DNA from 3 places in the Tolypothrix tenuis PCC 7101 genome. Region 2 is predicted to be linked to each of the others. Evidence: predicted binding sites of a transcription regulator. Region 2 holds the regulator's gene; each other region holds the start of a gene.
The links. Region 2 encodes HrcA, which represses chaperone genes, less so after heat shock. Its sites were predicted from a motif close to TTAGCACTCNNGANTCNNGAGTGCTAA; they were not measured.
Positions count from the first base shown of each region.

Region 1 (10,295 bases), 5.6 Mb from region 2:
TTGATCGTAAAATTACTGACAAATGCTAATTATATTAGCCTCTCCTAGGCAAAATAATTAGATTATTAGCACGGTTTTTATAATAAACAACCGCGATTTTAATGAATTATTAAATTAGAGATTATTTTGATAATTATTTTATGTGGTTTAAATGAATTAAGGTAGATATAACAGCACTTGCACTTAATAGTTGGTTAAGAGTATAACAGAAAAAATAGCTAGCTATTGATTAAGAATCTTATTATGACTCAGTTAGAAAAATCTAGAAATAGCCTGAGCGACTTTCAGTTACGAGATGGTATTTATTTTCCGAAAAATTATGAACAGTTAAATAGCACTGAACATAAACAAAAATGGGATGCAATTGGTAAGACTTATTATGGTTCTCAAAAAATTGAGCAGCTTCCCGAAACATCTGCAATTAAACAAGATTACACTTTGCTAGGTGGTAAACCAGGCGGCACATGGAATAAATTTCCTGAAAATAAATCTGTTGGTTCTATTCTAGAAATTGGTTGTGGTTACGGACGCGCTCCATTACACCTTTCAAAAGATAAAAATTTGAGATGTGAAAAATATTATGCTATTGATATTTCCGAATCTTTACTCAGGAGATTAATTAAAGTAAAGCAAGAATACGATTTTTTCCCAGGTGCGGAATTTAATATCATTTGTAACTCAGCAGAAATCTTACCATTAGAAGATAATTCTGTGGATTTAGTAATTTCTAATTGTGTCTTTATGCACATTCCTGATGCACAATTAAGAAACTTATTAGCTGAAATATTCCGTATTTTGAAGCCAGGTGGCAGTTTTGTATTTAATCATTCCTTTCATAACAAAGCTTGTCCGTCCCATATTATCCATAATTTCATTAGAAATCTCAACATATTTAGCAGGAATCCTATCTATCTCAAGCAATATTCAGCTAAAGAAATAGCAGAAATGTTGAATGATGCGGGTATAAAAGCAAAGTGTCCGCAATATACAGTGGAACCTACAACAGAATATGCAATTTTACCAGAAACTATCAAAGGTATTCCATTACCATTTGCAAAAGCATTTAATAGAAACTTAAAACCTTCAGATGCTTGGAAAGAAACTTTAGCTTATGGTTTTAGCACTTATAGCAATCCGCTAGCATAGTAGTAAATCAAATATTTTGCATTATTGGGAAACCACTGGTTAACAATGGTTTCCTTTTTTATTTAAATTTTATGAGCAAATGTCAAAGTCCAAAAAACAAGGTAACAAACTATTGATAATAATTTTGATTTTTGAATTGTTACCTTCCTGCTAGTTATGCATTAAGCTGTTATTCTAAGTAGAGATTCTTTAGAGCAATTCTTAAATTGCGATTGTGGAGAAGCGATGCTCTAAACGAGTGAGACGTTCCGAGTAATTTTTTATAACTTGCAGCGCAAATACTGGAGTTTCTTGAACTGCAAAAATAAATCTTTGTTCATTGAGAAAAGCAAGCTGAACATCTGTTTTGGCAATAGCTGTATAAGTTCTATTTTTTATGCCTACAAGTACGCCTATACCAAAAACTTCTCCTGGATGAATTGTTTCTATAAGCTTATTATTGATGAATATTTGAACCTCTCCTTGGATGATGCCATACATAAAATCACCCGGCTGTCCTTCTTCAAAGATAACTTGTCCTGTTGAAAATACTTGAGGATCTGGTTGTTTCTGGAAGATGCTGATTGTTTGTACAGGACTTAACATGAAAAAACTCCTAATGCTCCGTTCCTACGCCTATGTGTGGCATTGTAATTCTGTCTGTGACAAATGTATAGTAGGAATCCTATTTAATTTCTAAAAAAATATTAGTAATGTAGCGTGCATTAGGTGTAAGCCGTAACGCATGAAAAGCATTTATACAAGTGTGTTAGCCACACCCCGGACTGGAGAAAAATCAATATAATATTGCCGATCCTCTGGTTTGCTAATCTGCTGCGTCTTGCTAGGGTTACAAGCCTGAAAAAACCTTGTTAAATCCAATTTCATGGCAAATTCCCCAATATCAGCCCGATGAAACGGTCTATTTCAGTGATTATGACAGAATCTCAGTCATGTTGTTTGGGGAAAGGGAAAAGCAATTGAACTTTGTTATTTTTCATTTGAGTAAACTAATGCAATGCAGATTTAATTGCATAATTACTCGTAGTGACTGATGAACGTCTTTAATAACCAATGTTTAACTATTTAAGGGAATTTTTGCCATTTGAAATACTTGCTCAACAGTAAACTCCCAGCTTTCAAATAAGGGATCTGTGAGTAATTCATCTCCCATAAAAGTTTTTGGTGGTGCATCTGGGTAAAAAACAGTGATGCTTCTGGCTTTACTATCTACTACCCATACTCGCAACACATTAGCATCTAAATAATCTTTAGCTTTAGCTATCATTTGTCCAAAGGTTTGCCCTGGAGAGATAATCTCAATCACTAAGTCTGGAGGAACAGAACAAGTTCCTTCTTCTTCCCAATCTGCTGGTAAACGTTCATTAGAGATATACAAAAGATCCGGTGTCGGAACCCAATCTTTTCCATGACGGGTTAATGCTATAGCTAATTCTGGACAAACTTCTCCTTTGCCTTGAGATAATTCTTCAATTAAATTTAGAAAGGCACGAGTCAATTTAGAATGAAATTTTTTTGGTGACATCTTAGGAATTGCTTGACCATCAACAAGTTCGTAGGTGACATCTCCCTCACCTGGGGGAAGATTGAGAAACTCTTGCAAGGTCAATTGATTGTGGGCTTGGAGTATCATGGCGCAAATCAGCGACTATACAATCAATTTTAGATTTGGAATTTTAGATTCTAGATGAACAATTTGCTTAGTTGTGCGTGAAAGGCAACTTTAGCGGGCTGGAAAGACTGCGATACAAAAGTTATAAAGCTGTTACGCATTTAAATTGTATATTTCGCACTCAGGTGTTCAAAAGTCAAAAGTCAAGAGTCAAGAGTCAAAGGCTCGCTTGAACTCTTGACCCTTGACACCCCTAACGCCAGAATATTTGATCTAGGAGCGTATCACCTGATGAATTGATTACATCGCTTGTAAAACTTGGCGAATCGTGTCTGCTGGTACTTCATCGGTAACTGTCACTACACCCATCTGTGTTGGTAAAACAAACCTGACTTTCCCTGCTTTGACTTTTTTATCTAGTTGCAGTGCGTCAATAATGGCTGCAATATCTACCCCGGATGGTAACTGCGTCGGTAAACCTGCTTTTTGAATTAAGGCGTTTTGACGTTCTGTCTCTTCTTTTTGCCACATTCCTAGTTCCACAGCAATTTGCCCAGCTGCTACCATACCAATACCCACAGCTTCACCGTGATTAACTAGGCGATAACCAGTCAAGCTTTCTACTGCATGACCGATGGTGTGACCATAATTAAGAATTGCTCTTAATCCGGCTTCTTTCTCATCTTTGCTGACGACATCAGCTTTAGCTTGGCAAGACCTAATTAATATGGTTTCTATGAGTTCCGGTTTAATGTAGCGGAGTTGATTCAGGTGTTTACTCGCTTCCATTTGGGCAAATAATTCCGCATCCCAAATTACACCATACTTGATGACTTCTGCCATTCCTGCCCGAAATTCGCGCACAGGCAGGGTTTTCAAAACTTCTGGATCAATTAAAACTAAGCGTGGCTGATGAAATGCCCCTATCAAGTTTTTGCCTTGGGGATGATTTACGCCTGTTTTGCCCCCAATTGCCGAATCTACCATTGCTAACAATGTGGTAGGCACTTGCACGACACTAATCCCACGCAACCAAGTAGCGGCAGCAAAACCAGCCATATCACCAATTACACCACCACCCAACGCCACAATTGTAGCGGAACGTTCGAGGCGGTTTTCTAAAGCTGCATCGTAGATTTTTTGAATAGAATTCAGGTTTTTGAAGCGTTCCCCTGCTGGTAAGATACAGCTAGCTACTTCAAATCCTGCTGTTTTTAAGGAATTGATAGCTCTTTCGCCATAATGCTTAAAAATTGTCGGATTAGAAACAACTAGTACCTTTTTACCTAGCTGCAAACCTGTCATTTTTTCACCCAGTTGATCCAAACTACCAGGTGCGATCGCAATCTCATAGGATTGCTCCGGTAAATTCACATTAATTACAGAAGTCATTGCCCAGCCCCAAAACACGCCGTGGGCTGTATTTTACCGCAATGTGGGGATTAGGGCATGGGGCATGGGGCATGGGGCATTGGGGATGAGGGAGATGAGAAGGCTGGGGGCAGGGAGCAGGTGAACCAGCGCGGTCTTCTCCCAAGGGGAGAGGCTAGCGCCAAGGGGGTTTCCCCCATGAGCGACTGGAGAACCCGAAGGGGAGCAGGGGGAGAATAAATTACCAATTACCAATTACCAATTACCAATTACCAATTACCAAATGACAAATGACAAATGACAAATAAAAAACAGTTTGTGCAAAGACAAACTGTTCATACTAACTAACTTTGTATTTTTTACTCAGTACTCAGCACTGATGGGGTGGAGGGTTCTAGAACATGCCCATGCCGCCCATACCACCCATGCCACCCATACCGCCCATGCCACCCATGCCACCCATGCCGCCATCAGCGGGAGCAGCAGCTTTCTTTTCAGGCTTTTCAACAACGAGGGCTTCGGTGGTTAGTACTAAACCAGCAATGGAAGCAGCATTTTGTAAAGCTGAACGCACGACTTTGGCGGGGTCGATAATACCAGCAGAAATTAAGTCTTCAAATTCGCCAGTAGCAGCATTGTAGCCAACATTGATATCAGTTTCCTTGACTCTGGAAACGATTACGGAACCTTCAACACCAGCGTTATCGGCGATTTGGCGCAATGGTGCTTCTAGTGCGCGTCCAATGATGTCAGCCCCAATTTTTTCTTCGTTATCTTCGAGGCTGTTTTTGATAGCTTCTACTTTTGTAGCTAAGTGAATTAGGGTTGTACCACCACCAGGAACAATACCTTCTTCTACAGCCGCTTTGGTAGCATTGAGAGCATCTTCAATTCGCAATTTGCGGTCTTTGAGTTCGGTTTCGGTGGCTGCACCAACTTTGATTACTGCCACACCACCAGCTAGCTTGGCAATGCGTTCTTGCAGTTTTTCCTTATCGTATTCGGAATCTGTTTCTTCTAATTGTTTACGGATTTGACCAATCCGCTTTTGTATTTCTGGTTTGGTGGTACTACCAGCGACAATTGTGGTGTTTTCTTTGTCAATGGTAATTTTGCGGGCAGTTCCTAGGGCTTCGATAGCTGCGGTATCCAAGCTCAAGCCGATTTCTTCCGAAATCATCTGCCCATCGGTGAGAATCGCAATATCTTGTAACAAAGCTTTGCGGCGATCGCCAAATCCAGGGGCTTTGATTGCAGCTACGGAAAGTACGCCTCGTGCTTTATTCACAACCAAAGTTGCCAAAGCATCGCCTTCGACATCTTCTGCAATAATCAGCAAAGATTGACCCAAACGCGCAACTTTTTCGAGGATAGGTACTAAATCCTGAATGCTGTTAATTTTCTTGTCAGTAATCAGGATGCGAGCGTTTTCAAATTCTACGGTCTGCCGCTCGTTGTTGGTGATAAAGTAAGGAGAAATGTAACCCCGGTCAATTTGCATCCCCTCCACTACTTCTAGTTCAGTTGTCAGGGACTTAGATTCTTCAACAGTAATTACACCATCTTTGGTGACCTTATCCATTGCTTCAGCCAGCATACTGCCGACTTCTTCATCATTGCCTGCTGAAACTGTGGCAACTTGAGCGATCGCACTTCCTTCTACTGGCTTGGCTATTTTGGCGATTTCTGCAACTAAAGCTTCTACAGTCTTATCCATCCCCCGCTTTAGAGTGATGGGGTTGCTACCAGCAGCAACGTTCTTTAAACCTTCGCGGATTAAAGCTTGTGCTAAAACCGTGGCTGTAGTGGTACCATCACCAGCAACATCTTTTGTTTTCGATGCTACTTCTTGGATGAGTCTCGCACCTGTATTTTCTAATGGATCTTCTAATTCAATTTCTTTGGCAACAGTGATACCATCGTTGACAATTTGGGGGGCACCAAATTTTTTTTCTAAAAGAACGTTCCGGCCTTTTGGCCCTAGGGTGATTTTTACAGCATCAGCAAGAGCGTTCACACCCCGTTCTAGGGCCCGCCGCGATTCCTCATCAAATGCAATAATCTTCGCCATGTTTTATTTCTCAAGCGCTTCCATTAGACAATTTAGCACTCACAGCGCCAGAGTGCTAATACTAAAACGAAGATTGGGGATTGGGGACTGGGTACTGGGGATTAGGGACTGGGGATTAGAGACTGGGGATGGGGAAAAAGGGTGATGAAGGGACAAGGAGAAATACCAATTACCAATTACCTATTACCTATTACCTATTACCCATTACCCAATGACAAATGACAAATGACAAATGACAAATGACAAATGACCTTAACCTTAACTTTTATTGATTAAGATACAGTTGATGCTTATGTTGAATATTAGCAGTAATGGTTGGATTGGGAGATGAATCTATATAACTCCCTGAAATCCCTGGGTATTGCCGAACCAAGCGGCACCGGCTGGTTGGCTGTAATGTTTACGTTTATTTTGGCTTGGTTAGTAACCTGGCGCTTAATGCCGACAGTACGTAAATTTGCTTTGCGGGTAGGTTGGGCCGATCAACCAAACGCACGGCGATTGAATAGAGAACCTTTGCCAAATGCTGGGGGATTGGCTATTTACACAGGTGTAATTGCGGCACTGGTATTAGCTACTCTTTTACGACCGATTGAATTGCAAGGTGTATTAGCTCAGGTTTTAACCATTCTCTTGGGAGGGACAATATTAGTTCTGGTTGGTTTTATTGATGACCAATTTGGCTTACCTCCCTCTGTGCGGATGTTTACTCAAATTCTTACGGCACTGTTACTAGTTGCTAACGGTATTAGAATTGAGGTTACTTTTGGCACACCAATTGATTATCTGCTTTCATTATCGCTGACAGTATTTTGGGTAGTAGGTATTACCAATGCTATCAACTTGATGGATGGTATGGATGGTTTAGCTGGAGGGGTGAGTTTTATCACTGCGATGAGTCTATTGGCGGTTTCTGCCCAAATTTCTCAAAAAGCAGCCGCAACCTTAGTACTAGCAGCTTTGGGAGGTGCAGCTTTGGGCTTTTTGCGCCATAACTTCCACCCCTCCAGAATTATTATGGGTGATGCTGGAGCCTACTTTTTTGGCTATGTACTAGCGGCGACTAGTATTTTAGGAAAATTGCAAGTAACTACCGTATTTGCACTTGTACCAACAGTATTATTTTTGCTACTTCCAGTACTGGATACAACACAAGTAATTGTGCGAAGACTGATGGCGGGTAAAAACCCCATGAGTACACCAGGAAAAGACCATCTCCACCACCGCTTGCTAGCTTGGGGATTCTCTCAACGCCGTGCTGCGTTTACTCTGTGGTCGATTAGCTTAGTTTTTAATTTGTTGGCGATGAGAATGCAGCATTTATCCTTGGTGCAAATGCTAGCTACAACCTTGAGTGTCATCCTCCTGATTGGCTTTACTATCTGGGGACGAATGAAGAGGGTGGAAGCGATTTCATGAGTGAATTTTTGTGACAAAACCTCGAAATTTGAGCAAATTAGTCGGGATCTAAGGACAGTGGCGATCGCAAATTGAATGGAAATGCGATCGCTACTTCTGTGATTCAGGAGTAAAACTATGCATCGTCAAAGTAAAAGAGCGGCTAAATCTCAGGTTTGTCACGCTAATAACCAATTTTGTCCGATTTGCTTTGTTGTCCCACCACATATGTTGAAGGAGATAGCCAAACGTGGTGATACTCAACAGAGCGACTGGGCATTTCAAAGCTTAACCCGTTCCGCCCGAATTCGCGGACAACGTGATGTCTTAAGCCTGATTCCTTCGGCCAAATCAACTGGAGAGAAGCGTCGCACGATTTATGATGCCAAGAATGGTATAGAGCTGCCTGGCAAACTAGTACGTGGTGAGGGCGATCCTGCTACTCAAGACCCAGCGGTAAATGAAGCTTATGATGCTGCTGGTGCTACATTTGATTTTTACAAGGAAATCTACAAGCGAAATTCTATTGACGATCGCGGTTTGCGTTTAGACTCTACAGTTCATTACAGCCAAAATTATGACAACGCCTTTTGGGATGGCAACCAAATGGTTTATGGTGATGGCGATGGGCAAATTTTTACTCGCTTCACCAAATCAATTGATGTCATTGCCCATGAGCTCACCCACGGTATCACCCAATACGAAGCTGCTTTAATCTATCAAAATCAACCAGGGGCATTAAATGAGTCTATGTCTGATGTCTTTGGTTCCTTGGTTAAACAACGGGTACTCAACCACACAGCAGATCAAGCCGATTGGATCATTGGCGCTGGTTTATTTATGCCTGGGGTGAAAGGCGTAGGTATTCGCTCTATGAAAGCGCCGGGAACTGCTTACGACGATCCTGTGTTGGGTAAAGACCCCCAACCCGCCCATGTCAAAGATTTATATAAAGGAAACGAAGATAATGGGGGTGTGCATATCAACTCTGGTATTCCCAACCATGCTTTTTATTTAGCAGCAGTAGAAATCGGTGGTTACGCTTGGGAAAAAGCTGGAAAAATCTGGTATATCACCTTAAGAGATAGATTACGCCCCCGTTCTAATTTTGCGAAAGCCGCACACCATACAATCTCTGTAGCTGGGGAATTATATGGTCATGGAAGTAAAGAACAAAACGCTGTTCGTCATGCTTGGAAACAAGTAGGCGTAGAACCAGCACTGCTGGGATTATAAGTTTTGCATTGAATGTTGAGTGTAGAGTACTGAGCCTTCCGCACTCTACACTCAACATTAGACTTCTTGCACGAATACAAAACTTACCCTCATCCAAGAGCCCCTGCTCCCGAAATTGGGAGAAGGGGAGGCGATATCAAAGTCCCTCTCCCAAGCATGGGAGAGGGATTTAGGGTGAGGGCAAAGATTCATGCAAGAGGTCTATTCAGCACTCCTTAAGCCATTACCATGCCACCATCGACATTGAACACTTGGCCAGTAATATAGGCGGCGGCGGTATCAGCAGCGAGGAAGCGCACCATCCCAGCAATTTCTTCTGGTTGACCGTAGCGACCGAGAGGAATGAATTTGAGAATTTCTTCAGTATTGCTGAGATTGCTGGTCATGTCGGTGGAAATAAAACCAGGGGCGACGGCGTTAACGGTGATCCCGCGAGAAGCCAGTTCTTTAGCCACAGTTTTGGTAAAGCCAATCACACCAGCTTTGGCGGCGCTGTAGTTTGCTTGACCTGGGTTACCCATTTGCCCAGCAACGGAGGCAATATTAATAATGCGTCCAGAACGTTGCTTGAGCATAACTTTACTAGCAGCGCGTGTGCATAAGAAAACACCAGTAAGATTGAGGTCAATCACTGCTTGCCAATCTTCGGGCTTCATTCGCAAAAGTAAGGTGTCGCGAGTAATACCTGCGTTGTTGACCAGAATATCAATCCGCTTAAATTTATCGATGACGGTGTTGAACAGCGCCTCTACTTGATCGAGTTTAGAAACATCAGCTTGCAGCGCTAAAGCTTCGCCACCTGCTGCCGTAATTTCCGCAACTAAGCTGTCAGCAGCACCACTAGAACTGGCATAATTAACAACTACATTGGCTCCGTAGCTAGCTAATTCTAGTGCGATCGCTCTTCCTATTCCTCGTGATGCGCCTGTAATAATTGCAACCTGTCCACGTAATTTTTGTAAGTTCTCTGGCAAAAGTTCCATGTAATGTTTTTTGAATCACCGCGCTAATTATCTTATGGTGATTTGTACCTTCAAGAACAGCGAAGAGTTAGAAATTCAATTCAAGATTATTAATTTAAAAATAGAATGCCATAGATGGGTAGCGGCATCTGCAAATATTATTAAAATGAATTTAATATGATTATTTTGCTTAATTGTTGGGATAGCAACGGTGCGTTAGGCTAAAGCCATAACACACCCTACTGGATATTTAATTTGTCTTTTATTGTTGACTCAAAGTTTGAATTTCGGCTGTGATATTAGCTCTAGCAGATTGTTCAGCGACCTCAAACATTAAAGGCGTAAAATAAATGCGATCACGCTGCAAAAATTTCTCTAAAACTTGCTTACGTCCGGCAATATATTGGTCTTGTGGAACCCAAGCATATTCTTGGCGAATCGCCTGAGCGTATTCTTGATATTGAACAGGGTCAGCCGCTAAAATTGCTAAATCGGCATC
Region 1 covers NZ_CAWNJS010000001.1:2,528,935-2,539,229, reverse strand. The annotation lists gene AACU25_RS10470 (class I SAM-dependent methyltransferase) at 244-1,146, shown strand; gene AACU25_RS10465 (Crp/Fnr family transcriptional regulator) at 1,348-1,731, opposite strand; gene AACU25_RS10460 (hypothetical protein) at 1,882-2,013, opposite strand; gene AACU25_RS10455 (Uma2 family endonuclease) at 2,204-2,779, opposite strand; gene aroB (3-dehydroquinate synthase) at 3,059-4,150, opposite strand; gene groL (chaperonin GroEL) at 4,524-6,200, opposite strand; gene AACU25_RS10440 (MraY family glycosyltransferase) at 6,528-7,619, shown strand; gene AACU25_RS10435 (M4 family metallopeptidase) at 7,737-8,834, shown strand; gene fabG (3-oxoacyl-[acyl-carrier-protein] reductase) at 9,050-9,817, opposite strand; gene AACU25_RS10425 (HD domain-containing protein) at 10,059-10,295, opposite strand, start outside.
Region 1: a site for HrcA is predicted at 6,233-6,259, ahead of groL (chaperonin GroEL). Genes of this name have one in related genera too.

Region 2 (10,295 bases):
ATGGGTCATCCATCCTCTGTGAAGAAGATATTCCGGGTCTGCAATAGACATTTTAAAAGTGGTAATTGGTAATTGGTAATTGGTGATTGGTAATTAATTAAATCAAATTTTACCTGGGTTTTAAGATTTTAATCTGTGCCAATTTTAAAGAATTGGTAATAGGTCAAATTTAGGCTGACTATGTCAAGTTTTCTAGATAAAAGGAAGGTAATATTTAGTGCAAGAAAGCTAAAAGTATGAAAGTAAGAGATGGATATAGTCTGTTAAGCGTTTTGAAACCAAAATTGGTTTTGGGGAAAAGGTTAAAGGTTAAGGGTTAAAGGTTTTTGATTTCCCTTTTCCCATTCTCCTTTTTCCTCTTAGCCGACCATTTGAGGTATTGAGAATTGTAGCTTTAGTTCCGCCATGTCATTTTAGGTTCATGATTTAGATAACATACAGCAAATAGCTGTTTCATGAAATAGAAAAAATTATTATCAAACTCTTGTGGAGCAGGCATCTTACCAGCTACAGGCTGATATCATTAAATGAAATTTGCGCTAATTTTACCAATAGTTATTTAATGTTACAAGCCCCCAGATTTATCTGTGGAATCAATCGCAAATCCAAAATTGTTTGGCAGGAGTAAAAGGGAAAAAGTCAGGATTGATTCCCCTTTACCCTTTCACCTTTTCCCCCTTCACCTCTATTAAGGTTTAAGCTTTAAAAATACGCCACCTTTGAGCAATCCCGGATCGTTACCGTAACTGCTAACTGTGAGCGATCGCAGATTTTCAAAAAAGGGTTTCCCTACTACTTCTACTAGTTTAAGAATCGGTAACTGGCGTTCTACAAGCTTTTGGCTTTTTGTCCAGTCAAGATATATGTAACCTTGATTAGGCTGGGGAATAGCTGCAATACTATCTTGGAAATCACGATTTTTAATTAAAGAGTTGTCTTTAGCGTTGAGAATTTCCGCCATTGTCTCTAAATCGGAAGCGAAAATTTCGTAATTCCCTAAAGTAGTATGCACTCCCTGAACTTTTGTCTCTACTGTGTAAGCGGAAGGCTTAACATCAGCTTTATTGCTATTAGCGATTAGTTCAGTCCAAGCAGAGATTTTTTGTTGATTGAGGCTGAGAGAATTCACATTCAACCCTTTAGCTGACGCGATCGCATCTAACCGCGCAATTCCTTCGGCTACTTTCGGTGATTGTTCCACAACAAACACCCAACTGTTACTGGCTGGCTGCTTTTGAGGTAAAAGTGCGATCGCATATTCGCCTTCTACCCAGCTAAAGATATCTTCAGGTAGATTGATCCCCCAACGGTTTTGCAAATCTGTTAATGGTTTCGCCATCTTCGATTTCACACCTTCCTTAGAAACCGCTAGGGTTGCTGTAACCTGTTTCCAGAGTTTGGCTAAATCGGTGTCACCCAAATTACTTAAATTAGTACCAGAGATAGCTAAACCAGCTGATGTGGGGATATATTGCAAAGCGCCTACAGGTTTAGATAACGATGGCGCAGGAGAAGCAGTCACATTTTCTAGGGAAGTTGCACTTAAAAAGCTTGTTTCTGCGATTAATCCTTTGGAGTTCAATACAAAAGAAATTATTTCGCTGTCATAAGTTGATTCTTGCAGTTCTAACCCTTGCCATTTTGCTAAGGAAGGGAAATTTAAGAAAGCTGCAGCCACAGCACCTTTAGGTAATTGTTCTGTAGCTTTCTGATATTGCACATAGCTGTTTAAATTTAAATCAGGAGCTTGGACATTATTAATCGCATCTTTGAGTACTTTCAAATCGTTAGCGAATAAGACAAACTCATTCCCAACAACCGCACCAGCGAGAAATTCTTGCTTGGGTGGTGGATTGTCGTAAATTAGCTTTACACCTTCATATTCTTCGGTTGCTAAATTTCCCCCAGCCAATACCCGCTTAGAAAACAGCAAATCTACAAACTCACGACTTTTTTGTGGTTGCGTAGTTGCTAGCGCCAGTAAATATCCAGGTTGTTGTCCATTTTCTGGTTCGCGATCAATATCTAAGCTAGTAACAGCGAGAGTAATTTCATTACCTAACCAAGGTTGAATATCTTCTTGGTAATCGATATTACTCTTAGCCAATAAACTAGTTTTTAGCTTCGATAATTCACCTTCACGCTCTAACGCCTGTAATTTGTCTGGATTTACTAATAGAGAAACTGTAATCGGAGAAAATTTCGATACAAATATAGCTGCGCTAGATTGCGGAGAACTAGAAGCCACAAGGTTAACTGGACTTTTCACGAAAAACCAGTAATAACCACCAATCACAAACAATATGAATGCGATCGCACCTGCTACCAGGAAGGTGAAAAACGAGCTTTGCCTGTTCACATTTAACATACTAAAGTTAAAAATTTAGGAATCGATGCTCATGCTACGGTTACGATCTTCATGTCAACATAAATAATATAGGATTGTTTACAAAACCTCATGACAGGCAATTCTCCTAATCAACCCATTGCCCACATTAGCGTTGAGGAACTTGCACAACTTCTCTCAACCAAAGATTCCAGTATTCAGCTAGTGGATGTGCGCGAACCCCAAGAACTCGCGATCGCTAGCATTGAGGGTTTTGTTAACTTCCCTCTCAGTGAATTTGCAGAATGGGGCGAGCAAGTCCCCACCCTCTTAAATCCTCATGCTGAAACCCTAGTGCTTTGCCACCACGGTATGCGCTCTGCTCAAATGTGCCAGTGGTTACTCGCTCAGGGTTTTACTAATGTTAAAAATATCACAGGTGGCATCGCTGCCTATTCTCAGCTAGTTGACCCTTCAGTGCCGCAATATTAGGGACTGGGGAAGAGGCAAGGGGGCAGGGAGCAGGGAGCAGGGGAGAAAAGCAATTACCCATTACCAATTACCAATTACCCAATGCCCAATGCCCAATGCCCCATGCCCAATGCCCCATGCCCTATTCCCGTTTCCGCAATTACCCTGTAGATATATATCTAAAGTGAAAAAAAATCCGTGCTAACACATACATTTTTTCCTAAAAGTTTGTGGAAAAATATGCCTATGTAAGCCACAATGTAGATGACTACAACCAGCTTTCATGATAATAGTCAAGCCCTTTTCCAGAGCGGCTGAAGAATCAATTAAAATATAAATTAATATTAATTAATTTCTGCTAGATAAATAGTTAGCAATGTTAACTCACAATTAGTTATAGTAGGTTACTATTAATAATTTTTTTTCATTTGCGGGGAAACCCAGACAATTTTTGCAAAGTTTCATTAAAATTTTTTGCCTCAGCCAAGAATACCTTATGCAAGTCCAGTTGACAAATCGACAACAGCATATACTTTGGGCAACAGTACGTCATTATATTGCTACGGCAGAACCTGTAGGGTCAAAAGCGTTAATTGAAGAGTATGACCTAGGGGTGAGTTCAGCCACAATTCGCAATGTGATGGGTGTCCTAGAAAAATCTGGTTTACTATTCCAACCACACACATCTGCTGGACGAGTACCTTCGGACTCTGGATATCGCATTTATGTAGATCAGCTAATTACACCATCAGAAGCATTGGCTAAAGAGGTAGAACAAGCACTGCAAAAACGCCTACATTGGGAAGATTGGAGTTTAGAAGCTCTATTGCATGGCGCAGCGCAGATTTTAGCTAGCTTGAGTGGTTGTATCAGCTTGATTACCATGCCACAAACTAATACAGCATTGTTACGCCATTTGCAATTAATGCAAATTGAAACGGGGCGGATCATGCTGATTGTGGTGACAGACAACTATGAGACGCATTCGCGGTTAATGGATTTATCACCAACACGAGAAGAAACCAAACTCGATGCGGAAGTAATCGATCGCGAATTGCAAATCGTCTCTAACTTTTTGAATAGCCACCTGCGGGGGCGCAGTTTGTTGGAATTAGCCACCCTAGATTGGAGTGAATTAGATCAAGAGTTCCAACGCTATGGTGAATTCCTGAAAACTTCCGTTGCAGAATTAGCCCGTAAAACTGTTGCACCTACAGCCACACAAATTATGGTTCGGGGTGTGGGGGAAGTTTTGCGTCAGCCAGAATTTTCTCAAGTCCAACAAGTGCAAACAATTATCCATCTGTTGGAAGAAGAACAAGACCAGCTGTGGCGATTAATCTTTGAACAGCCAGAGGTTGAAGATCAGAACAAGCCACGGGTAAATGTTCGCATTGGTGCAGAAAACCCACTCGAACCAATACGTACCTGTACCTTGATTAGTTCTACTTATCGCCGGGGTAGCATTCCCGTTGGGAGTGTGGGAGTTTTAGGCCCCACACGCCTAGATTACGAAAGTGCGATCGCTGTTGTAGCTGCGGCTGCTGATTACCTATCGGAGGCTTTCAGTTAATCAGATGACATCATGACGAGAAAAATTGGCTTTGGGTTGTTGTGGCTAGGATTTATTGTTTATGCATTTTTTCTAGCCCCACCCGATCGCCCTGATACATTCGAGTTAATCAAAAATTTGAGCATTGGGCAATGGCAAGGTATTAACCCTTTAGTCATTGCTCTCTTTTACATCATGGGTATTTGGCCTGTAATTTACAGTGCTTTAGCACTTTTTGATGGGAGAGGACAAAAAATCCGAGCTTGGCCATTTGCGAGTGCATCTTTTGCAGTCGGAGCATTTGCACTTTTACCCTACTTAGCCCTACGCCAACCAAATCCACAGTTTCAAGGACAAAAAAACGCTGTTCTCAAACTGCTAGATTCTCGTGTAACGGGAGTTGGTTTAACTATAGCCACAGCTATTTTAGTTGCCTATGGTTTACAAGGTAATTGGAGCGATTTTGCACAACAATGGCAAACTAGCCGCTTCATCCATGTGATGAGCCTAGATTTCGCTTTACTGTGCCTATTATTCCCTGCATTACTAACAGATGATATGGCACGTCGCGATTGGAAAAATCCTGCATTATTCTGGCTAATCACTTTAATTCCCTTGTTCGGCCCCCTCATCTATTTAAGTGTCCGTCCATCTCTACCAGAAAGGGAATTAGACACATTATCTAGTCAGCAACAAACAGTGACAAATTAAATTTACGCCTCCAGATTCATCCAGGGTATGCGATTTTGGATTTTGGATTTTGCGGAAAGTTGCGTGCGGGGAGGTAATGTTAGGCGAACATTTTCGATATTATTTTTCACAAAATAACCATCCTAACGCCTAACACATCTTTGCATAGATGGTAATGCCAATTCAAAATTTATTTTTAGACATTGTATAAATTTCTGGTAGCTGCCACCAAGGAATATGGGGATATTCGTGATGTTCTTTGTGGTAGCCAAAATGATAGCAAGTGATAAATGACAACCAAATTGGACGGTCGATAGTTTGAGTATTGTGAGGCGGAATATAACCTTCAATTGGCTGCTTGTGTGGTAGAAAAGTACCAAAATAAAATAATTGTAATGAACTTAAAAGCGCTGGCAGTGCCCAACAGTAATTTAGATTAGCGGCAGGTATGTGAAATAAATGAAGAAAAACTCTATAGATAATAGTTATAGAAATTATCTGCCGCCAACTCAAATAATTTTTCATGAAATGGAAATACCAAGCAAAGAAATTATCATGTTTACCATCGTGAAAATCAGGATCTAACTCACTGGCAGGATGATGATGGTGTAACCAATGCTTTTGTGATAATTTTTGATAAGGTAAAAATCCATATATTGTTAGACACAGAGACCCAATAAAACGATTGATTCTTGGATGACTAGGCAATACAACCCCATGTATAGCATCATGAGCAGTAATAAATAATCCTGTATATAAAAATGTTTGCCAAATTATAAAAGCTAATAATATCCAAACATTACACTGAGAAAAATCAATCCAAAATAAGAAAATCTGGCTTATCGCCCATACAATAATAATTAAAATAGCAACTAAAAGTCCCTCAAATTGAGATTTAATTCTGAATGCTGGAATAAATTTATTTTCTGTATTAGGTGGTTGTTCTAACTGGATCATGCTTTTACTCCATATAGCACTCAGATGAACAAGTAGGATGCGTTATTAACACATCCTACTTGAAAGAATTACATTTTAATAGCGAAATCAAGTGTCTTTTAAATAGCAATATACAACAGTATTTTGTGACAAAGGAGCAAGCTTAACTATTTTCTTTGTTATTAGAGGCTATCTAATCTGAGTTCTAAACTGCCGCTACTACCTCTATAAGGGGGAAGCTTGGAATTATTCCTTTCTCTTGAGCTTTCTAGAGGTTTAGGCGTTGACTTTTGGGTCGGAATAGGCAGTAAATTTTGTGATGATGGTTGATTGATAGTTGCTAATTCTTCTTGCAATATTTTCTTATAAATTCTAGGCAAAGAGCTACTAACAGAATTAGTTTCTATGCCATATCCTAAACTTGTCCAAGTAGAAGACAATCGCCGTAAAACATCATTCAATTTGCCTTGGTGCAGCAGTTGTGAAATATTAATTCCCCAAAATTGAGAATCGCTCAACCAACGATAAACCACTACATCTTGATATTCAGCCTCAAAACTATAAGAAACCCAAAACATAAACTGCGTCGGCTTGGGATGATAGCGGGGGGCAATTTGAAACCAAGTAGTGTTAATAATTTGATATCTACCCGCAGCAGTTGAGCAATTGCCAGTGTTAGGGCCAGTTACAATGGTGACACATATTTGAGGATGACGGCTGAGGTCATTAAACTGCTGACCACCATATAACAGCGAGTAAGGGCGTTTACCACTGGCTTCACTAGCTGAGATAGTTCGCATTAAAGCACGGATGTAAGGATCTCCGCCCTTCATTACTAAAGGAGGTTGTTGACCTTCAAATGTGGGATCGGAAGGCGATCGCAAATCTCCGGTAATATACCACTGTAATAAGCAGACGAAGCCAAGCAGCGCAGCTATTGGCCCAATTAGTTTTTCTACACCTTTAAATTTAAAGCTTTTCAGAGTTTGACTCCTTAATCTTTATCTTTTATCTAACAAAAATAGCTTATGCACTAATTTCGGCAGAATTTAGCGCAGCAGTACTGTGTTCTGTTTTAACTTCTTAAATCAAAACTTTCTACACTGGGGATTGGGGACTGGGGACTGGGGACTGGGTACTGGGGACTGTGGGAGCAGGGAAGAAATTTCCATTACCAATTACCCATTACCAATTACCCATTACCAAACCCCAAATCAAGCAACGTTAGTAAATAACTCCCTAAAGTTTTTGGCAGTAGCCTCGGGTTTAGAAATAATCTCTAGAACCTTATTGCGTGCAGTGGGTTCAAAAAGGGCTTCTACGCAAACCTGGGCAACTTTTTGCCGAGGAATGCTACCATCGAACAACGTATCAGCACCCTGCATCACTATCGGATTAGAGTTATCTTCATTCTTCAATCCACCAGGCCGCACAATCGTATAGATTAAGCCGCTTTTTTGAAGGTATTCCTCAGCTTGCTTTTTCCAAACTAAAATTAGCCAAAACAAATTTAGGGGATGGAACAACTGAGAAGTACACAAGGAAGAAACAAAGACAAAATGCTCAATTCCCTTTGCTTGAGCGGCATCTACTAAATTTTTACTACCTTCAAAATCTACCTTATAGGGCCCAGTAGGATCGAAGCTGGGTTTGGCACCGGTGGCACACAGTAAGACTGTACTATCACCCAAAGCTTCTGTCAGGGTTTCGGGTTTTAACACATCACCCACTACCAACTGTGCCTCTGCGGGCAATATTTCCCTAGCTTTCTCAGTATCCCTGACTAAAGCACGGACGGGAATTTTGTGCGCTATGAGTTCTTGTACAATCCGGCGGCCTGTTTCACCTGTTGCCCCTGCTACAAATGCTTTCATGAGAAACGCTATCCTGGGAAACTAATATGTGATTGTTCAGTTCTTTATTGTAGTAATTCTACGAAGTCCATGACAGATTCATGAGGATTCCGTCAAAATGGAATCTAAGTGCGAAATACCCCACGTTAGCTGGGAACGATTAATATAGACCAACGCCAAAGGATGCAGGAACGCATTTATGCTTTCAAGAAACGGCGAATATCAATCATTAGAAATAAAAGAAAATGTTTTACCTGTAGCGTCCAGTGCCACAGCAGCAGAGGACGCATTAACAGGATTACCTGTAGCAATGCCTACAAAATTTTATGGTAGCTACAGTGATTGTATGGAGATGTATGCGCCCTCGGTAATGGTTGCAGAGTATCTTAATACTCACTCTTCCTGGTTTTCGCGTTGCGCTGAACCGATGAAAGTTCAACCATTAGGAGAAAATGGCTACGCTTTAATCATTGGTCGTTTTGGCTCCTTTGGTTATGAAGTTGAACCAAAAATAGGGTTAGAATTATTACCTGCTGATGAAGGCGTATATCGTATTCGTACTATTCCAATTCCTGATTATCAATCGCCTGGTTATGATGTAGATTATCGAGCATCCCTACAGTTAGTAGAAAATGTATCTGACGCTACTGAAAATTTTGCTAAGGTGACGAGAGTAGAATGGGAATTAGATTTGGTCGTGGAACTTCACTTCCCTAAGTTCATACAACGACTGCCCAAGTCTTTAATTCAATCTACAGGCGATCGCGTACTGAATCAAATCGTCCGTCAAGTATCTCGTCGCTTAACCCGCAAAGTCCAAGAAGATTTCCACCAATCTTTGGGTATACCCTTTAATGCTGCTGCTAAGAAAAAGCGGTAAGTAGTCAAGAGTTGCAGAGACGCGATTAATCGCGTCTGTACAATAGTCGCAGAGACGCGATTAATCACGTCTGTATAAAGGTCAAGTGCAGGTAAAGAAAAAGAGATTGAGCAAGTTACCTTGAAAGGCTAATCTTTGACCCTTGACCCTTGACCCTTAACCCTTGACCCTTAACCCTTAACTATGCATTCGTCAAAATTCTTTGAACAATTTGCACTCCAGTGATAGCCTGCCAAGCGAACAGCCCTAAGAGTGTGAAATTTAATAAAATATGAGTCATCCGCGCCCAATTTGCACCCTTTTGCATATAAGGAGAAAGGGCAGCGGAAAATGCAATCAAACTAGTCATACCAAGGCCTGCTAGCAAGTGAGGGCCTACAAATAATTTGCCATTATTGATGTAGGTGACAGCCATCCCTCCAACCGCACCCGCTACCATCAAAGCCAAGAGTATAGAGCCGATTTGATAATGTCTGATGTTATATCTACCTTTAATCAATTCTTTCTTCTCTTCACCCTGAGCATTTCTAGTACGCTGTACTTTTAGCCCCAAATAGGCAGCATAGATGGAGATTGCCAATAATGCCCACATCATGATGGGGTGAAAGAAGTTCAGCCAATATTTTAAAGATGGAGAAAGTTCCAAATTCATAGTGTTCCCGCCCGATTCTTAAATCTTCATAAAAATTAGCATAACTCTATTTCTCTGTATTGGCGGCAGAGAATAAAAAGATGCCAGTATAGCGAAATCTCAACCTAGAATAGTGACTCAACCCCCTTGCAAAAGTGGATAAACAATCTCAGACTGAATTCTGGGACTAGATCAATCAAAACTGCTAGGGCAAAATCTCTTCCATGACTGAAAACACTGATATGTTGCTGCTAGGAACTGCCAAAAGCGGTGATATCAAGCGGCTGGGGGCGCTACTGGCTGCTGGTGCTAAAGCGGACGTGTGCGATCGCGATGGTACCACGCCGTTAATGTTTGCGGCTAATTTAGGCTACACCGAAATTGTGCGATCGCTCTTAGATGCTGGGGCAAATGTTAACCTCCCTAGAAAGCGTTATCACCTTACAGCCTTGATGCTAGCAGCTAGCGCCAATCAACTTGATATTGTGCAGCTATTAATATCTAGAGGTGCGGATGTCAACGCTACGAATGAAGATGGTAGTACTGCGTTAATGGCAGCCGCACTCAAAGGTCATGTGGATGTGGTAAAAGCCTTCATAGCTGCTGGTGCTAAGTTGGAAATCACCGATAAAGATGATGACACAGCTTTAAAGTTAGCAGTCAAGCAAGGACACGCAGCAGTTGTAGAAGCCTTTATTCAAAGCGGTGCAGATGTCAATCTCCCCGATGAAGATGGTGAGACGCTGTTAATGAATGCGGTTGATTTAGGACATCTCGCAGTTGTGCAGACACTACTAGCGGCTGGGGTTGATGTGAATGTCAAAAATCAGGATGGTGGCACAGCACTATCCGCCGCAGCTGCTGCTGGCAACATTGAGATTGTCACAGCTTTACTCGATAGAGATATCGATATTAATCTTCAAGATAGCGATGGAGAGACAGCCCTACACCTTGCA
Region 2 covers NZ_CAWNJS010000001.1:8,147,615-8,157,909, reverse strand. The annotation lists gene tadA (tRNA adenosine(34) deaminase TadA) at 1-51, opposite strand, end outside; gene AACU25_RS32160 (DUF3352 domain-containing protein) at 689-2,368, opposite strand; gene AACU25_RS32155 (rhodanese-like domain-containing protein) at 2,459-2,818, shown strand; gene hrcA (heat-inducible transcriptional repressor HrcA) at 3,294-4,370, shown strand; gene AACU25_RS32145 (DUF2834 domain-containing protein) at 4,383-5,060, shown strand; gene crtW (beta-carotene ketolase CrtW) at 5,223-5,996, opposite strand; partial or broken gene AACU25_RS32135 (glycoside hydrolase family 24 protein) at 6,317-6,922, opposite strand; gene AACU25_RS32130 (SDR family oxidoreductase) at 7,190-7,849, opposite strand; gene AACU25_RS32125 (DUF1997 domain-containing protein) at 8,028-8,708, shown strand; gene AACU25_RS32120 (DUF4079 domain-containing protein) at 8,890-9,360, opposite strand; gene AACU25_RS32115 (ankyrin repeat domain-containing protein) at 9,564-10,295, shown strand, end outside.

Region 3 (10,295 bases), 2.8 Mb from region 2:
TTAGATGCTTCCGTTAATTTTGGCGTTAAATCCGTAGACTTGACGAGTACCAACCAAGGGAACTAAGGTTACTTCTTTTTCATCCCCTGGTTCAAAGCGAACTGCGGTTCCGGCGGGAATATCGAGGCGCATTCCTCGCGCTAGTTCTCTGTCAAAACTTAAGGCTGTATTAACTTCAAAAAAGTGAAAATGTGAACCAACTTGTATAGGGCGATCGCCTGTATTTCCTACTATTAATTTAATAGTTTCACGCCCAGCATTCAATTCAATCTCTCCATCTGGCGTAATAATTTCCCCTGGAATCATACCTTACTCCCTTACAAATTAACGAATCGGATTATGCACCGTCACCAACTTTGTCCCATCAGGAAAAGTTGCTTCTACCTGCACTTCATGCACCATTTCTGATACACCTGACATCACATCCTCTCGCGTTAACAAAGTTGTGCCATAACTCATCAATTCCGCAACAGTTTGTCCATCTCTAGCACCTTCTAAAATTGCAGCAGAAATATAAGCCACTGCTTCAGGATAATTTAATTTCAAACCTCTATTTTTACGTCTTTCTGCCACTAAAGCAGCAGTAAAAATTAACAACTTATCTTTTTCCTGCGGCGTAAGTTGCATTTCTCCCTCCTCTGCGTTCTCTGCGCCTCTGCGGTTCGTTCAAACCTGCCAAACTCTAGGTACACAGCTACCACGACTCAAAAAATTAACCCGTAGCATCTGCCAAACAGACGTAAACCAGTTTCGCACCTCAGACGACGAAGCACCGCGATATCTACATAAAAGTCCATGTTGTAGTCGCGACACCCCCACCTCTCCTGCACCATCCCATAAATTGCGGGCTTTTGCCACTATTTCTGAGTCAACTGGATTACCCACCCAAACTAGACTACCGACAATTGGTTGTCCAGCCAAGCCGTGGGGACTGTGAAAAACTTCCTCGCTACCAGGTAAATATTGCCGATCAATCCATAAGGGTACACCTTGCTGCCAAATTTCGGTATGCGATCGCCATTCTCCTTGCAAGAATTTCTCTCCTCTAGCACTGCGCCCTAATCGCGTAATTTCCCAGCCTAACCAACTGGCTTCGGTTGCTAATTCTACCCGTAAATCTTGCCGATAAATCGCACTGTTAAACAAAATTGTTTCTTGGGGTAACCACTCTAAACAAGCACCAGCATCCACTTTGATATCGATTAATTGTCTGGCTTGCAGTCCATTGCTGCGGTAGATTTTACTAGCTGCAGCTGTAGTGATTAATGCTTGGGCGTGGGGTTGGAGGTGGAAATCGAGAGAAAGGCGATCGCCTGCCACAACTCCCCCAGCCGTATGTAAAATGACGCTATGACAGACTTGTTCACCTTCAGGATAAAACGGACGCTGTACCTTTAGCGGTGCTTGCTGGTGGTTGTAAATTAGCTGGGTGGTATTTTTGCGATCGGCGTAGACTAAATTAAGTTTGCCATGCCAAGCATTAGCAACTTCTTTTTCTAGAATTTCATTCATTAATTTTGTGTAGTAGCAGGGGTAATAATCTCACGCATTCGACGAAGTCGTTCCCGCAGGGTAGGCGCAAAGTTTTTTCTGAGGTTTTTTCTACAAAGATAGAGATTAAGTATGAATGTTAATTATCTATCGATATAAGAGTGTTCTTTGATTTGTGAAAATTGGGATTATTCAGATACCTTAATTATCAAATAATTCGAGTATCTTGTTATTTACAGAAAAGTGTATGAGCAAATTTTATTTCCATGTATTTACTGAAATTATAAATAAAATTAATGCATGACATCCGTGCTATTTCCGAGGATAGATGCTTTTTTATCATGATAATTTGTAGTTATTAGAGCAATTTTCAAGGAAAGAATCATGGTGCATATCTTAGAAGACAGTGTAAAATTTTCTCTATCAATGGGGCTTCCTGAACAAGCTACCCAAGGTATTGAGAAGGCTAAAAATTTCTTGAATGATACAACTAATAGTACTATTAATAATCTAAAAGACATAACTACAAAGTCTATCACTGTTGTTGGTGAGTCAACAGAAAAAGCAAATCATGTTTTAAGTACAGGAGCAAAGGAAGCAAAACAAGTTTTAACTCAAACTGTAACTGATACAGCTAATAACGTAAATAAATTTACAATGACAACTGTAGATACAATTCATGAGCAAGCGAACAACGTAAAGGATTCTTTGTTAGTAACGAGTAGCAACATAGAACAGTCATTAGAACAGAAGCTACATCAAGTTGAACAATTAAGTAATACTATTTCTACAGAAATTGAACGGACTATTACTTCTTTTTTTACTCATCAAATTGATAATATTAAAATCTGGATTGATGCTCATCCAATTATATCAGTTCCACTCAAATTCCTTGCTTGGGGAGTGAATCATCCTATACCAGGCTTAGTTATTTTTATTGTTTTTATACTTATTTTTTTGCAATTATTTACAGTTTTTAATCGTCTTTTGCAAAGAGGATTATTACTTACATTAGCCGCTCCATTTAAATTAGTTACACCATTATTTAAATGGAGTTTTATACCTTTAAGATTATTAGGGCAAAAATCTAGCAGTGCTTTTATATCTGGCTCTCAGAATAGCAACGACAGGCTCACTAACCTTTTAAGCAGACTAGAAATAATTAAGCAAGAACAGAACAGTATTCTAGAAGAAATTTCGGCAATAGTTGCAGCTAATAAATAATTATTTGAGAAAAACAGCTACTTTTTTAAAGTAGTTGTTTTAAAAAATTTCTAAACTAATATAATAAATTATACTCATTTATTTGGCACTATTGCCGCACTTGTTGCACACTATCCAGAATTTATTTTATTAGCAAATAAGTTACTAAATTTGATAATTACAGGAGCATCAATTCATGAAATATTTACGGCTTTAGTAGACTTTGCTAACTCGCTAGGATTATCTTTAAATGTTGTTCTTGAATTGTTACAAACAATTTCAGGAATATTAGTTATATTCTAAACATAATAATTTCAATTTGAAGCAATAAGATAACAGGTGGGTAGGGGCACAACATTCTTGTGCCCTTATGAATATAATTCTAATTATTGTCATTTAACCAAAGCTCTAAATCAGCAACTTCTGAAAAATCAAACAACGCTTCTCCCAATTCTTCTAACTTTTCAATAGATAATCCCCGAATACGTTCAATGAGTGACGTACCTATTTCACCAAAACGCCGATTTAGCATCCGTAATATCAAACTTTCTTCACCTTGTTTTTTACCTTGTTGCAAAATATCTTGATAAATTACAGACTCTTTCATAATATCCTCCCGTAATAATTGGCGAATCAAATCTTTTTCAAACCGCAAACCTGCCAAAATTTCTACACAACCTGCTATATTTTGTCGCTGCTCTCTATTAGGAATTGTAGCGACTCGTTCGGCAACTTGTGCTAGCAATCCTTGGGGTGACTCGGTTCTGGTTAATGTTGCTAGAGGTAACAGTGCAGGATTTGCCAAAAATGCTGCTGAATCTTGCTCCCATAGACGAACTACTCGATATTGATGAATTGTTGTGTCATCTCGATATTCTTCAGTAAAAGCCATTTCGTTAGTAGTTTCCTGTAAAAAGATGATTACTTGGGTTACAGGACATCGATATTGACGCTTTAACCTCACAGAATAATCAAGCATTCGGAAGTTAAGTGGCGGATCGGATATCGTTAATGTTTGAAATTCAATATGTAAAATTTTGTTAGCTGCTTGCAGAAATGTCACAGAATCTGCACGAATTGGTTCTAGTGTCAGTTCAGTTTTTAAGATTTCAATTTGTGGCGCGTCTACTCCCAGCAACCAACGGACAAAATCTCCTGGGTACTGTTCAGCTAAATATTTACAAGCGTTGTCGTAACTCAAGTTATTTGGTTGTTACACGATATTAATTTATTTACTATAATTCTGCGATTTGATAACACAAAAAAACAGCCGCCTCCACCAGGGAAGCAGCTGTTTTGACAAATAGGGGGCTAGTAAATATTAGTAATCGAAGTCGCCGCCACCCATACCGCCACCAGCAGCAGGTGCAGCATCTTTGGGTTCAGGCTTATCAACTACGATGCACTCGGTTGTCAACACCATACCAGCGATGGAAGCTGCGTTTTGCAGAGCAGAACGAGTTACCTTAGCAGGGTCAACAATACCAGCAACAAACAAGTCAACAAACTCGTTGGTTGCAGCGTTGTAGCCAACGTTGAAGTCTTTTTCTTTCACACGTTCAGCAATTACAGCGCCGTTTTGACCAGCGTTTTCTGCAATTCTCTTCAGAGGTGCAGGTAAAGCACGAGCAACAATCAACGCACCAGTTAATTCTTCACCAGAGAGGTTGCTGTTAGCCCATTCTTCCAGTTGAGGAGTTAAGTGAGCGAGGGTTGTACCACCACCGGGAACGATACCTTCTTCAACAGCAGCTTTAGTAGCGTTGATAGCGTCTTCTAGGCGCAGTTTCTTGTCCTTCATTTCGGTTTCGGTTGCTGCACCAACTTTTACAACTGCGACACCACCAGCTAGTTTAGCTAGACGTTCTTGCAGTTTTTCTTTGTCGTAAGAAGATTCGGTTTCTTCAATTTGACGACGGATTTGGTCAATCCGAGCCTTAACAGCAGCTTCGTTACCTTCAGCAACAATTGTGGTGTTGTCCTTGGTAATGGTGATGCGGCGAGCTTTACCTAAGCTATCTAGCTTGGTGTTATCCAATTTCAAGCCAGCATCTTCGGTAACTAGTTGACCACCAGTGAGGATAGCGATATCTTCCAGCATAGCTTTGCGGCGATCGCCAAACCCAGGAGCCTTAACAGCAGCTACGTTCAGTACACCACGTAGGCGGTTAACTACTAGAGTTGCCAAAGCTTCTTTTTCAATATCTTCAGCAATGATTACTAAGGGACGACCAGCACGTGCTACTTGCTCAAGCACGGGTACCAGGTCTTGTACCAAAGCAATTTTCTTATCGGTTAACAGAATGAAAGGCTCATCGAAGACGGCTTCCATCCGTTCTGGGTCGGTAGCGAAGTAAGGAGAAATATAGCCTTTGTCAAAACGCATCCCTTCGGTGATTTCCAGTTCGGTGGTCATGGATTTCCCTTCTTCTAGGGAAATTACGCCTTCTTTACCCACCTTATCCATTGCTTGGGCAATCATCTGACCGACTTCTTCGTCGTTACCGGCAGAGATGGAACCAACTTGAGCAATAGCTTTGGAATCTTCTACGGGACGAGCGTGTTGAGCAATCTTTTCTACTAAGAAGTTAGCGGCTTTGTCAATACCACGCTTCAATAAAATTGCATTTGCGCCAGCAGCAACGTTGCGTAAGCCTTCTTTCACAATTGCGTGCGCTAAAACGGTAGCTGTGGTGGTACCATCACCCGCAGCGTCGTTGGTCTTAGAAGCAGCTTGGCGAATCAAAGCCACGCCAGTATTTTCAATATGGTCTTCTAATTCGATTTCTTTGGCAATGGTTACGCCATCATTGACGATTTGCGGTGCGCCAAATTTCTTCTCTAGCACGACGTTACGACCTTTAGGGCCAAGGGTAACAGCCACTGCTTCAGCTAGAATATCCATGCCTCGTTCCAGGGCGCGACGGGCGTTTTCGTTGTAGATAATGCGCTTTGCCATAATTGTTAATAGTCCTTTGTCATTTGTCTTTTGTCTTTTGTCATTTGTCCCTTGTCATTTGTCTTTTGCCATTGGCTAATGACAAAATGACCAATGATCAATGACCATTACGCAACGACTGCTAGAATATCTTTCTCAGAAAGCAGAACGTACTCTTCGGTGCCCAGCTTGACATCTGTGCCAGCGTACTTGGAGTACAGAACTTTGTCTCCAATTTTGATTTCTGGTTCTTGACGAGAACCGTCATCATTCCGCTTGCCAGGGCCAATTGCAACCACTTCACCTACCTGGGGCTTTTCCTTGGCGGTGTCGGGCAAATAAAGACCACCTGCGGTCTTTTCCTCAGAGGCGCTCACTTTCACGAAAACGCGATCGCCCAAAGGTTTAACTGTAGAAACGCTTAAAGATACTGCTGCCATATTTAATTTCTCCAGAGTTAGCACTCTCAACTCCTGAGTGCTAATTTACCGAAGAGTTGCACACAATGGCAACAATTTTTGGTGTACGGGTTTCCGAACTGGTTGGGGAATGGGGAACGGGGAATGGGGAACGGGGAATGGGGACTGGGGATTGGGAAAGGATTAACTCTTAACCTTTGTACAGACGCGATTAATCGCGTCTCTGCAACTACTGACAATTTGACTCTTGACCCTTAATTCTTCACCCTTAATTACACATACTTAAGCATAAATACTTATTAATATTTAATCTTCAGGTTTTTTGCTGTCAGTGATGAATATTTGTATAGGAATGAATTTATTTGCAAAGCGGGGAAATTGTTATAGAACTGTAATCAGGGAGCAGCTCGATGAATAACAATATAGCGATCCAGTACAGCCGTAAAATCCCCAAAACCACTAAATATCTAGGCAATAAACCCCTGGGTAATTGTCTAGAAACTTTTGGATTTGCAAAGATTCAACGACATATTTTCATTTGTTTTAGACAGACAGTTACTAAACTGCTGCTAAAAACAAGCTAGTCTGGAATCCTGGGAATACTTAAAAAAGCGCCTGAAGCAGCTCAAACTCTATCAGACGCACAATAGTCGTCCCATTTGCATTAACGAAAATAAAGCTAATTGCTTGCGGGTTTTCGGTTCTAGACGGATAATAGTTGTTTACCCGGATGGTGTCTGGTATCGTCGAGCAAACACGGAAGTGATTGAGCGGATCACCCAAGAACACTTGATAGGCAAATTAAGGTGGTGGAAGAATTATGTATTTTTAACCCATCCTTTGCCAGAAACTTCTCTGGTTGCTTGTGAACAACTGATAGAGGACTTAACATCCGAAGGATATCGTAATTAGGTAGTAAGCGCTCTGAAGCGGGGGTTGGTTTTGAGCTAGGGTCATCTTCAGCCATTACTGAACTTGTGAATCGGAAGGATTATTATTTAATCAGCGCTTTTTTCACCCACCACTTTCAAAGCGATATATAATAACGCATTATAATTACTACTGCTCTACGTATCCTTACTGGACTATTGCCAATAAGCTAGTAGTCTCCTAAACAGTGGTTATCACTGATAAGACTTCCCAGAAGCAAAGGCAGGTTAAGTGGGAAAAAAGACAACATCTCAGAATAATCCACCATAGAGGATAAATATACAAGACCTTGATGGACCGAAGCGCGACAAGTGCCACTGCTATGAAAGAGCCCAGCATGAAAGATCACAAACGACTTCTACTGATTGATGATGACCCTAACCTCATCTTGCTGGTGAAGGATTACTTGGAATTCCGGGGATATGAAGTCATCACCGCCGAAAATGGAAGAGAAGCTTTAGAAATTCTAGAGCATGATGTTCCAGATATGATTATCTGCGACGTGATGATGCCGGAAATGGACGGATACACTTTTGTAGAACAAGTCCGGCAAAATGAACGTACTAGCTGGATTCCCGTTCTTTTCCTTTCAGCTAAAGGACAAAGCGCAGACCGAGTTAAAGGTCTGAATAAAGGTGCTGACGTTTATATGGTCAAGCCCTTTGAACCTGAAGAACTCGTAGCGCAAGTAGAATCTTCACTGAAACAAACCATCCGTTGGAAAGAACACCAAGCAAAAGGAGGGGAAAACGGTTCTCGTATCCAAGTTCCCTTCGATGTGCAGCTAACTCCAACCGAACTGAAAGTTGTACAGTTCGTAGCTAGAGGTTTAGCTAACCGCGAAATTGCTGAAGAGTTAAACGTCAGTCAGCGTACCGTTGAAAGCCATGTGTCCAACATGTTGGGCAAAACCAATCTCCACAACCGTACTGAACTAGCACGGTGGGCGATTGAAAATCAAATGGCTTAAATAGCTATCAGCATTCAGCCGTCAGCCTTTAGCTGTCTAATTGACTGCTGATAGCTGATAGTTAAATGAGTACTAATCTGCTTGCAGGATGAATGGGCGAAAATTTCTCCATCTAATTCATCAAATTCTGACATCTAGTTTCCCAACCAATGAATTATGAATTGTGAAGCTCTGAGGATTAAGTTTCATAACTTCTTTTTTCATAATTCCCCGCTAAGAATAGAATCTTTACTGGTTGATGCTGGCAACTCTACCATTTAGCGGAACTACTTCCGCTCATCCTCCGCTCCCTAGGTAAATTGGTAGTTTGTCGATAGCTTGACAGTAAGTGATTCTGGCTCCCCACAACATAGCGGCGATTTCTGGATGTTGGGATAGTAGAGAGTATTTAACTTAGGGCAGAAGATAACGGTAGTTTTTCCCTAGTTATTGTCTCGCCAATCTCACCATGCCATAACAGGATTACTAGGATTGAGAGTAGATCAACATCATCAGTCCCACTCGCTTGCTTGGATTGAGTTCACAGTACGCATCTCCTCACCTGAATCGCACTAAGACATTTAGCAAGCGGGTGTTGATTTCATGATTTATTGATTGGCACTTAGTTTCACTAATGCTATGGGAATTTTGATGGCAAATTCTGTTCCATATTCAGGATGGGATATTAAGTGGATATTGCCATGATGATTCTTAATAACTTGATGGCTAATAGCTAATCCTCGTAATTAAGCGTGATTAAACTAGTAAAGCTTTGCAGGGGGTAAGGGAAATCATTTTTCCCTTCCTCCTTTTTTATGTATCTAACTGGAAAGTGCTGAGTTCTGAGTGAAAATCGCAATTCTACTTTCTTGCAAAGCTTTTGAAAACTGTTTAATCAGAAAAGCTCCCTGTGCTGACATAGCGATCGCACTCTATCAGATATATAACTTTCTTAGGTTGGCAAGGTTACCATCCAAGCTTTATCCTAAAAAAACTAAGTATTTGTATTTTTAGGAAAATCATCATAGCATATTTGTGCTATTTCATACCTAACAAAATACTAAATAACTGATGTAAAACTTCACAGAAAACAACAGTCATTAATTCATAAGTTAATTGTGACTGCTGTCAAGACACCCTTGATTCTTAAATATGGCTTGGAACAACCTCTTACAACCGGACTTGATTTTAGAAGGTTCCATTTTAAAACTGACACCAGACATTATCCAGCAATATGGATTAAAAGGATTAGTGCTGGATGTAGATGAAACTTTAGTACCGATGAAAATAGGGGCGGCTTCAGCAGAATTACAACAATGGGTAGAGGAAATGCGTGCCTGTGCTGTACTTTGGTTGGTCAGCAATAACCTGAGTGAAGCGCGGATTGGGAGTATTGCCCGTTCCTTGAACCTACCTTATTATCTAGGCGCTGCCAAACCATCACGACGCAAAATTAGAGCCGCACTCAAGGCGATGAATTTACCCGTTCACCAAGTGGGGATGGTAGGCGATCGCTTGTTTACCGATGTCTTAGCTGGTAACCGCTTGGGAATGTTTACCATCTTAGTAGAACCAATTATCCATCCCGAAGTGGCTCTACGCTCTCACCCCATCAGAAACTTTGAAGTTTGGGTTTCTGAAGCCTTGGGCGCTAGCATCAGCCCCAAGTACACAAAAATTCACAAAGATTGATTTTTAGTTAAAAAACTAAATCTAAAAAAAACATTAAGGAATCTTTCGCAATGAAAAAAATCTGGGATTATAAGTGTTAATAACATGGGGTCAGCCAAAAAAAGACCCTAAAGTTTAATAAATACATATAAAACCGTAAAGCGTCGGCCCTCACTAATAGAGGTGCTGGCGCTTTACAATTTTTTTTAGTCATTTGTTATTTGTTACTTGTCCTTTGTCTGATAACAAATGACCCATGCCCAATGCCCCATGCCCAATGCCCCATGTCTAAAACAATCGTCGTTAAAATTGGCACATCTAGCCTGACTCAGCCAGAAACCGGACAGCTGGCACTTTCCACTATTGCGACTTTAGCTGAGACACTTTCTGATTTGCAGCGCCAAGGTCATCGCGTGATTTTGGTGTCCTCTGGTGCAGTAGGGGTGGGTTGTGCGCGGTTAGGTTTAACGGAACGTCCCAAAGCGATCGCACTCAAACAAGCAGTAGCCGCAGTGGGACAAGGGCGGTTAATGCGGGTTTACGATGATTTATTTACCACCCTGCAACAACCCATCGCCCAAGTTTTGTTAACACGTAGTGATTTGGTGCAGCGCAGTCGCTATCTCAATATCTACAACACCTTTCGCGAACTGCTGGGACTAGGGGTAATTCCGGTAGTCAATGAAAACGATAC
Region 3 covers NZ_CAWNJS010000001.1:5,325,242-5,335,536, forward strand. The annotation lists gene AACU25_RS21035 (urease subunit beta) at 1-306, opposite strand; gene ureA (urease subunit gamma) at 325-627, opposite strand; gene AACU25_RS21045 (urease accessory protein UreD) at 667-1,512, opposite strand; gene AACU25_RS21050 (hypothetical protein) at 1,876-2,715, shown strand; gene AACU25_RS21055 (DUF4351 domain-containing protein) at 3,077-3,895, opposite strand; gene groL (chaperonin GroEL) at 4,016-5,653, opposite strand; gene groES (co-chaperone GroES) at 5,761-6,072, opposite strand; gene AACU25_RS21070 (hypothetical protein) at 6,814-6,963, shown strand; gene AACU25_RS21075 (response regulator transcription factor) at 7,274-7,951, shown strand; gene AACU25_RS21080 (YqeG family HAD IIIA-type phosphatase) at 9,083-9,622, shown strand; gene proB (glutamate 5-kinase) at 9,886-10,295, shown strand, end outside.
Region 3: a site for HrcA is predicted at 6,090-6,116, ahead of groES (co-chaperone GroES). Genes of this name have one in related genera too.